Regions from separate parts of the Paenibacillus sp. CB74 genome, predicted to be linked through region 3. Evidence: riboswitches for the same ligand, from Rfam matches in the RefSeq annotation. Region 3 holds a riboswitch; each other region holds the start of a gene.
The links. A riboswitch is a leader RNA that binds a small molecule or an ion and turns the genes downstream of it on or off. The one in region 3 is predicted to bind cyclic di-AMP.
Positions count from the first base shown of each region.

Region 1 (2,202 bases), on a different replicon from region 3:
AGCCAGTATCGATTTAATTTCAGAACCAATCATGTATCCAAAGGCGGTTTCACTGAAATATACAGGCTTTATTCCGAAATGATCCCTTGCCGCAAATAAAAGATCTTTTTTTCGATCCCATATGGTGAAACCAAACATGCCCCGTAAATAGCTGACACATTTAATTCCAACGTCTTCGTAAAGCCTCAGCAGCACTTCAGTATCCGAATCTGTATAAAATGTATAACCTTTTTGGCTTAACCAATCCTTCAACTCTTTATAATTATAAATCTCCCCATTGAATACAAGCCAAATATCTCTGGTCTTATTGGTCATGGGCTGCGCCCCGTGCGCGATATCCAGTATACTTAATCTCCTGAAGCCCAAACCGATATGATCATTGATGTACATACCTTCATCATCTGGGCCACGATGAGCTATGGAGTCTGTCATATTTTGCAGAAGGTTTGCATCTACTGGCATACGATATTTGTTATATATACTTACAAATCCACACATTTGGCTAATCTCCTCTATTCAATATAAGATTAGTTTAGCCTTCATGTATGTGGAATTTGTGAAAATAATATGGTCTGTACTATAAATCACAGTTTCCTTAGTTATCTATTTATTTTCAGGTTTTGTTCGACTAAAAATGATGGTATCTGTTCAGAGGTAGTTATGAAACAAAATGGACAAACCCGTGAATTACTCACGAGCTCGTCCATTTTTTTAATGACTATCGTCAATCATTTTAAGGTAGTTCTGCTCGCTAACCACTCGGCGAGCTGTAACATATCTGGTTTTATAATAACTTTCAGATAAGCTACTAATTCGAACACCTTTACTGCTTGAAGAATGTGCAAATTGATTATTACCTACATAAATACCTGCATGGGAGATGCTACGACCATTCGTATTGAAGAAGACGAGATCTCCTGGACGGAGTTCTTCTTTCTCTACAAACGATCCCTTCTTTGCTTGCATACTGGAGGTACGCGGCAAATCTAATTTAAACGCATTAAATACATACAAGATAAAGCCGGAACAATCAAAACCCGATGTCGTTGTGCCGCCATATAGGTATGGTGTTCCAACTACTTCTTTTACTTCTGCAGTTAGTTTTGCCTGACTAGCAAATGCTCCCGTTGCAGTGGACGTAAATAAAACTGTTGCTCCAAGCACCGACAAAATTACTTTTTTCAAACTCTTGTTCCTCCCTTTGTTGCCTACGGAGTTAGCTTAAGGATTCGGTTAAAGGATCCCTATATTCTTTTTGTGCAAGAATAATTCACCCAACAAATGGTTCCCCCGTTTTCAAGACGAAATTCGGCAAAAATAGTTAAAAATTTGTAACCATAATGAGTATTATAGTTTTAAATTGTGTGGATTTTATGTAGAAATTTCGTAAATCTTAGTCTACGAAAAAATGAAGCGACCGCCCCCTGTCGAATTCAGGTAAGCAATCGCTTCTTAACGCATTCCTTTTTTTGTTAACGGACAATACAGTATCGCTCACGGCCCCTCTACACTATATAACCACTTATAACCTATACCCCAAACCGTTTGAATGGGGTTTTGGTTTAATCCAGCCAACTGCAGTTTCTCGCGGATATTTTTGATATGAGTATCAACGACTCGATTATCCCCGAAAAAATCATTTCCCCACAGACGTTCTATGATTTCATCTCTAGAGAAGACTCTTTGTGGATTTCCCGCCAATATAAGCAGGATATCAAGTTCTTTTTGGGTAAACTCCAGACCTGTGTCTAATACCAACACCTGTCTTCTATCTGGATAAATAATCAGATCCGAATACACGATCTTTTTACCGGCTTCTTTTAAGCTCGAAGACTGAGAAGAACGTCGAATAAGCGCATACAGGCGAGCAATAAGCTCATCCGAATTAACAGGTTTCACCATATAATCATCTGCTCCTACACCTAACCCATGTACCTTATCCTTCACATCCCCTCGAGCTGTAAGCATCAATATTGGTGTTTCACTAAAATCTCTGATTTTTTTACAAAGATGCCAACCATCCATATCCGGCATCATAACGTCTAATAAAATGACATGATACGAATGTTTCTGAAGATAGGACAGAGCTTCGGTTCCATTATGAGCTTCCGTAATATCAAAACCTTCTTTAGTTAAATAAATACGCAAGAGATTTCTCATATTCCATTCGTCATCAATAACTAATGCTTTCAACTTATTCAT
Region 1 is NZ_JBVMUS010000002.1:420,412-422,613, forward strand. It holds gene asnB (asparagine synthase (glutamine-hydrolyzing)) at 1-498, opposite strand, end outside; gene ACX9NY_RS32160 (C40 family peptidase) at 712-1,185, opposite strand; cyclic di-AMP (ydaO/yuaA leader) riboswitch at 1,191-1,324, opposite strand; gene ACX9NY_RS32165 (response regulator transcription factor) at 1,495-2,202, opposite strand.
Region 1: it holds a riboswitch for cyclic di-AMP, as region 3 does, so the genes downstream of both, ACX9NY_RS32160 (C40 family peptidase) here and ACX9NY_RS23525 (ubiquitin-like domain-containing protein) in region 3, are expected to answer to the same signal.

Region 2 (2,202 bases), 3.1 Mb from region 3:
AGGGGTTGTAATAAGCATTTGCGATACGGGACCCGGAATTTCAACAGAAGAACTTCCCAATATATTTGAACGTTTTTACCGGGTTGAGAAATCCAGATCCCGGGCATATGGAGGAACAGGACTGGGGCTGTCCATTGTTCAAAGTCTTGTTTTACAACAAGGAGGAACAATTCATGTGGAAAGTAAAATTGGAGAGGGGACGCAATTTAAAGTGATGTTCCCGTCCATCACCTCTTCTTCATTAAAATCACACAGCTTCAAAATATAATATGTGAAACAAATGAGCTAATGATCGTTCAAATTTACGGTCAGAAACCGCATATTACTAAAGATTAATGAAATGGATGGGATGACCATATGAATAAATTGAAAGCATTAGTTATTGATGACGAATGGAACATGAGAAATCTGTTGCGAATTTATTTAACTAAAGAGGGTTTTGATATTACGGAAGCTCATAATGGAACCGAAGGACTGTCCTATCTTCAGAAAAATTCGTATCATGTCATTTTATTAGACGTTATGATGCCGGATATGGATGGATGGCATCTTTGTGAAAAAATCAGATCGTTTACTGAAACACCTATATTGATGCTTACAGCTCGAGGGGATGTGAAGGATAAGGTACATGGGTTAGGTGTCGGTGCTGATGATTATATGGTGAAACCTGTAAATTCTGATGAACTCATTGCTCGCTTGTTTGCGCTTGTTCGACGCTCTTCACAGTCTTTAAGCCTTAAAGAAATCGGTAAAAAAATCATGTATACTGACATGATTATTTATCCAGATCGAAGACAGGTTATGGTACTCGACACAAATCTGGATTTGACCCAAAAAGAACTTGATATATTGCTTATATTGGCCGAGAATCCACAAAGAGTTTTCTCTAGAGATGAAATCATTGAACGTCTCTGGGGAAGTGACTTTTTTGGGGATAACCGAGTCGTAGACACCCATGTGAAAAATATCCGGGAGAAGTTGCAGTTGGCTGGATTGGAACAGAACCCCATTCAAACGGTTTGGGGCATAGGGTATAAGTGGTTGTATAGTGTAGAGGAGCCTTGAACTTATAACTAGAATTCGGCAATACAAAAAGAACATGTGCTAAGAAGCGATCGCTCCCTAACTTCAGCAGGAGACGGTCGTTTCTTTTTTAGAATAAGATATACGAGAATTCCACATTAAATCCACACAATTTAACAATATAATACTCTATAGGTTACAAATATTTAACTATTTTTGCCGAATTTCGTATTGAAAACGGGGGAACCATTTGTTGGGTGAATTATTCTTGTAAGAAAAGAATATAGGGAGCCTTTAACCGAATCCTTAAGCTAACTCCGTAGGCATCTAAGGGAGGAACAAAAGTTTGAAGAAAGTCATTTTATCGGTTCTTGGAGCAGCAGTTTTATTTACCTCCACAGCAACAGGTGCATTTGCTAGTCAGGCAAAGCTAACAGAAGAAATAAAAGAAGTGGTTGGAACGCCATACCTTTATGGTGGGACAACAACATCTGGTTTTGATTGTTCCGGTTTTATCCTGTATGTTTTTAATAAGTTTAAACTAGATTTGCCGCGCACCTCTAGTATGCAAGCAGCAAAGGGATCGTTTGTAGAGAAAGAAGAATTACGCCCAGGGGATCTCGTTTTCTTCAATACGAATGGTCGCAGCATTTCACATGCGGGAATTTATGTAGGTAACAATCAATTTGCACATTCATCAAGCAGTAAGGGTGTTCGAATTAGTAGCTTATCTGAAAGTTATTATAAAACCAAATATGTAACAGCTCGTAGAGTGGTTAGCGAGCAGAACTATCTTAAAATGGTTAACGATAGTCATTAAAATGGACAAGCCCGTGGGTAATTCACGGGTTTGTCCATTTTGTTTAGCAACTTGCCTCGAACAGATAGAACCATTCTCCAGTGAACTAAACTAATAAATAAGTAAATAACTTATCTAAACTGTGATTTATGATATGGACGGTAATCTTTCACAGATTCCACATACATAAAAGCTAAACTAATCTTATATTGATTAGAGGAGAATAGCCCTATGTGTGGATTTGTAAGTTTATATAACAAATATCGTATGCCAGTAGATGCAAACATTCTGCAACATATGACCGACTCCATAGCTCATCGTGGCCCAGATGATGAAGGGATATATATCCATGATCATATCGGTCTGGGTTTTAGGAGACT
Region 2 is NZ_CM146009.1:1,547,958-1,550,159, forward strand. It holds gene ACX9NY_RS07075 (sensor histidine kinase) at 1-268, shown strand, start outside; gene ACX9NY_RS07080 (response regulator transcription factor) at 358-1,065, shown strand; cyclic di-AMP (ydaO/yuaA leader) riboswitch at 1,231-1,364, shown strand; gene ACX9NY_RS07085 (C40 family peptidase) at 1,370-1,843, shown strand; gene asnB (asparagine synthase (glutamine-hydrolyzing)) at 2,054-2,202, shown strand, end outside.
Region 2: it holds a riboswitch for cyclic di-AMP, as region 3 does, so the genes downstream of both, ACX9NY_RS07085 (C40 family peptidase) here and ACX9NY_RS23525 (ubiquitin-like domain-containing protein) in region 3, are expected to answer to the same signal.

Region 3 (2,202 bases):
TTCACCGAAGGAAATACAGCATCGCGTATTACGACAACAAATTGCCTTAGCGCGTGAAGTGAACATGCCGATTGTCATCCATAATCGGGATGCACATGAGGATATCATAAGAATTTTGCGTGAAGAGAAGGCGAGTGAAGTTGGTGGTGTGATGCATTCGTTCTCGGGCAGCTGGGAAACAGCAAAAAGTTGTCTCGATATGGGTTTCCATCTCTCCTTCGGAGGACCGATTACATTCAAAAACGCAAAGCAACCCAAAGAGGTGCTGGCGAAGGTTCCGATGGACCGATTTTTCATTGAAACCGATGCTCCGTATTTGACACCTCACCCTTATCGCGGGAAACGAAATGAGACAGCGCATGTACGTCTGGTTGCAGAGGCAGCTGCGGAAATTAAAGGCATTTCGGTGGAGGAAATTGCTGCAATAACCACCAAAAATGCCATGGAACGATTTGGAATTCGTTAAAAAAACGAGCAAATGAGGTGAAAAAGGCAGGTAAGCGGAGTTAATTTGCCCTTTGATCCAAATAAATCAAGAATATTACAATATTTTAACCAAATATTCAGAAAAACGTACTTGATCAACGCTTTACAACATGCATCAAAACAGGATATCATCTTTTCAGTGAATTGTTGTGCGGAAAATTGGACAGATGTTCGGGGGATGAACAAAGGGACACTTTCCGATGAAACAACATTACTTTCATGAATCAGTCTCGCTGAGTCTCCGTTAACGGAGAGCGGGGGAACCAATAGGGCTTAAACATCGGTGTATTTGGCCGATGCGCAACGTTCGCTGACCCAAAAGCAGCGAAGGGAACTGCGAAGCCGTATTTGATTTCTTCTTTGGGTCTCGGGGTGAATTCAAGGGCGTCCGCCATGAGCGGGTGACCCAAGATAGGGCGGCTCTCTTTCGCCCGAACCCGACAGCTAACCTCGCAAGCGGAAAAAGAGAGGCAACCTCGTGCATGAATTTCCGATATTCAAAATCATTCGGAAGCCACGAAAGAGTTCCTCTTACACTCTTTCTTTGGCTTTTTTGTTTTTGAATAAAAGAAATGTTGTCATCATACGGTAGGTATTCAGGAGGATGACATCATGTTGCGAAGATTGATTCATGGTGCAGAACCGATCAGTTGGTCCGATCTGTGTTCTGTAGAAAATTTGGTATAGTCACGTCAAAGACATCATGCGTTACTTTAGACGGCGAGGCTATGAAGGAGGACGGAGAAGTGGGCACATTCCAACCAGAAGAGACCCATGAGTCACGATCATCCAGTAAGTCTTTCGCGTTGCGGTGGAAGCATGAGAACATGCGTCAAATGGCATTGATCGCGATTTTCTCAATTGCGCTTACAATCATGATCTTGTTAGTCGTTTACGGTCAGGCCGGGAAACAAATTTCACTGGTTATTGATGGCAAAGCTCAGGTGGTAGAGACTCGTACAGGAATGCTTCAGGAAATGCTGGAGGAGCAGTCGATCACAGTCAGCCCTCACGACAAGGTATCCATGTCCATGAACGGGGCGATTACAGATGGAGACCGAATCGTTATTGAGCGGGCCGTTCCAGTTAACATTACGGCAGACGGAGACACCAAGACTCTGTATACAACGGATTCATCCGTAGAAGATGCAATTCAAAAATCAGGTATTCAAGTTGAAAGTAATGATAAGGTGTATCCGGCGCTTGGAACTGCGATCAAAGCAGATATGAAGATCCGTGTAGTGCGCGTAACAAAGCGTACAGTGGATGTAGAACAATCAATCGCTTACAAAGTAATTAAAACGGCTGACCCTAGCTTGTACAAAGGGGATAACCGTGTCGTTGTGAACGGCAAAGAAGGCACACTTGTACAGCACATCGAAAAGGTATTTCAGGATGGAGAATTGGTCTCCAAAAAAATGGTCGGCAAATCTGTCGCGAATAATCGTGTAGATAAAGTGATTGCTGTCGGCACCAAAGCAAAACCTGTTGTGAAAAAACCAGAGATTCAGACCGTATCAGCTCAAACTTCAACAACGAAGAAGGCTACAGCAACGAACTCGAAGAAAACATCTGCCTCGGGCAGCAAAGTGATTACCGTATCCGGGACTTCTTTTAAATACTCCAAAGTACTTAAGAATGTATCCATGACTGCCTACTCTTCCGAAGAGCCTGGCATTGGAACCAAAACAGCTTCCGGTACTCGTGTAACGGAAG
Region 3 is NZ_CM146009.1:5,299,238-5,301,439, reverse strand. It holds gene ACX9NY_RS23530 (TatD family hydrolase) at 1-466, shown strand, start outside; cyclic di-AMP (ydaO/yuaA leader) riboswitch at 708-961, shown strand; gene ACX9NY_RS23525 (ubiquitin-like domain-containing protein) at 1,233-2,202, shown strand, end outside.

Region 4 (2,202 bases), 2.3 Mb from region 3:
CCATGATTTCTTGGCATAATTGACTCACTCGGGAGAGAAGATAGGTACAGTGAAGAAATTCTGTAACTATAGCCGAGAGGGTGTGCTGCAAGACATGACATTGATGAATGATAAAGTTCATGCCTACAAGGATCAGATTGGAGCATTAAGTGATGTGCTGCCAGGTGTGGTGAAGTCGTATCATGAGTTTACCGGAGAATGCTTCCAACCTGGGGCGATTGATGCGAAGACCAAACAGCTCATCGCGCTTGGTATTGGCTTGTTCGCCAACAATGAGGTATGTACCTTCTATCATGTAGAAGAAGCACGTGCCAAGGGCGCTACAGATCAGGAGATTATGGAGACCGTTGCTGTGGCTGGAGCTGTAGGAGGCGGACATGCCCTGTCCCAGGGCGCGATGCGAGTGCAGAAGGCGCTGCATTAAGTGTAGATGGAGGTAGTCCAAGGACTGTCCTCCTAAAGAGGAAATCAAACAAAAGAGGAGGTTCCGGTTGATCCGGAGCCTCCTCTTTGATATTATCCCTACATTTTCCCTAACATTTTATCGTACATAAACTGTCCAGTTACCCGACGTGCTGTTACGTAACGATCATTGAAATAAGGATTGCTCATTTTGGTGATGCTTACCCCTTTGCTGCTGGATGCATGTGCAAATTGTCCGCCGCCGATATAAACACCTGTATGTGAAATGCCTTTGCCTGTTGTGTTAAAGAACACCAGATCACCTGTCCGAACATTGCTCTTGGCTACTGGAGTACCTGCTTTGGCTTGCTGTTGCGAAGTACGTGGCAATTCAATGCTGTATTTATTGAAAATATATCTCATAAACCCGGAACAGTCGAACCCGGCCAGAGTCGTGCCACCCCACTTGTAAGGAATACCTGTCATGTTGTTCACTACGGAGTTAATACTGCTTGCCTCTGTGCTTGTTGCCCCGGATGTAAATAGTACAGCCGCTCCAAAAATGGAGATAATCAGTTTTTTCAAAATCAATGTTCTCCCTTCGATGCCTACGGAGTTAGCTAAGGGTTCGGTAGAAGGTTCCCTATATTTCCTATGTATAAGAATAATTCACCCAAAATGGTTCCCCCGTTTTCAAACCTGAAACTCGGCAATGAATAATTAAGTTTTTGTAACTATTTGAAACTATATTGCATAAATGCGTAATTGTCAAACCCTTTTAAACCCCTTCGTAATACCTCAATGTTAGCGGAATTAACGATTTTATATGAAAGAAGGCGTCAAGTTTGGGTATCATTGATGACAAAAACGTAATTATTGATTCGTTTGAGACGAAATTGGATAAATAAATAAGTTTGTCATGAGTTAAAAGAACTATCCGTTATGTAGAATTTAAGAGATTATATTCATTAAGTTGCATATATTGACAAAAATTGATTTTTTGCATATCATCTGATTATCCAATCCACATATTGGATAAAAATAGATTTTATTATGTTATATATTTAAATTAAGGAGGTTTAAGGACGGGCGTTATAGGTAAGGTAGAATTGTGGATGTTATTACAATGAACATGGGAGAGTGTTACATTTGAAAGCAAAGAAAATAGTTACTTTTGTCCTGGCATGCGCCATGGTGTTCTCAACAGTTGGAATTGCAGTTCTACCTGTAGGGACGGTATCTGCTGCTGATGCATCGGGTACTACAGCGAGTATTTCAGATATTTTGAAGAACCAACTGCCGGATGGAGGTTGGAGAAAAGATTATAAACAAACAAGTGGAGAGTGGGCGAAGTCCACGATTGACAACAAGGCTACATATTCAGAAATTAGAAGATTGGCGAAGGAATTTAAAAAGACGAATGATCCACGCTACTCCACAGCTGCAATCAAAGGAATCAACTTTTTGATCAATATGCAGTATTCAAACGGCGGATGGCCACAAGTCTACCAAAGCTCTGGATATCACAAGCATATTACCTACAATGATGATGCAATGATTAATGTAATGATCATGCTCGATGAAGTAGCAACACGCAAAGGTGATTTCTCATTTATCGACAGTACACTTGCTAATCGCAGTAAAAATTCAGTTGCCAAAGGTGTGGAGGCGATTCTGAATACTCAGGTCGTCTCAGGCGGGAAGCTTACAGCATGGGGACAACAACATGATTCCAGTTCCCTTAAACCAGCGAGCGCAAGAATCTACGAAGTACCATCGCTGACAGCTGGAGAGAGTGTA
Region 4 is NZ_CM146009.1:3,010,999-3,013,200, reverse strand. It holds gene ACX9NY_RS13235 (carboxymuconolactone decarboxylase family protein) at 95-424, shown strand; gene ACX9NY_RS13230 (C40 family peptidase) at 523-987, opposite strand; cyclic di-AMP (ydaO/yuaA leader) riboswitch at 993-1,124, opposite strand; gene pelA (pectate lyase) at 1,552-2,202, shown strand, end outside.
Region 4: it holds a riboswitch for cyclic di-AMP, as region 3 does, so the genes downstream of both, ACX9NY_RS13230 (C40 family peptidase) here and ACX9NY_RS23525 (ubiquitin-like domain-containing protein) in region 3, are expected to answer to the same signal.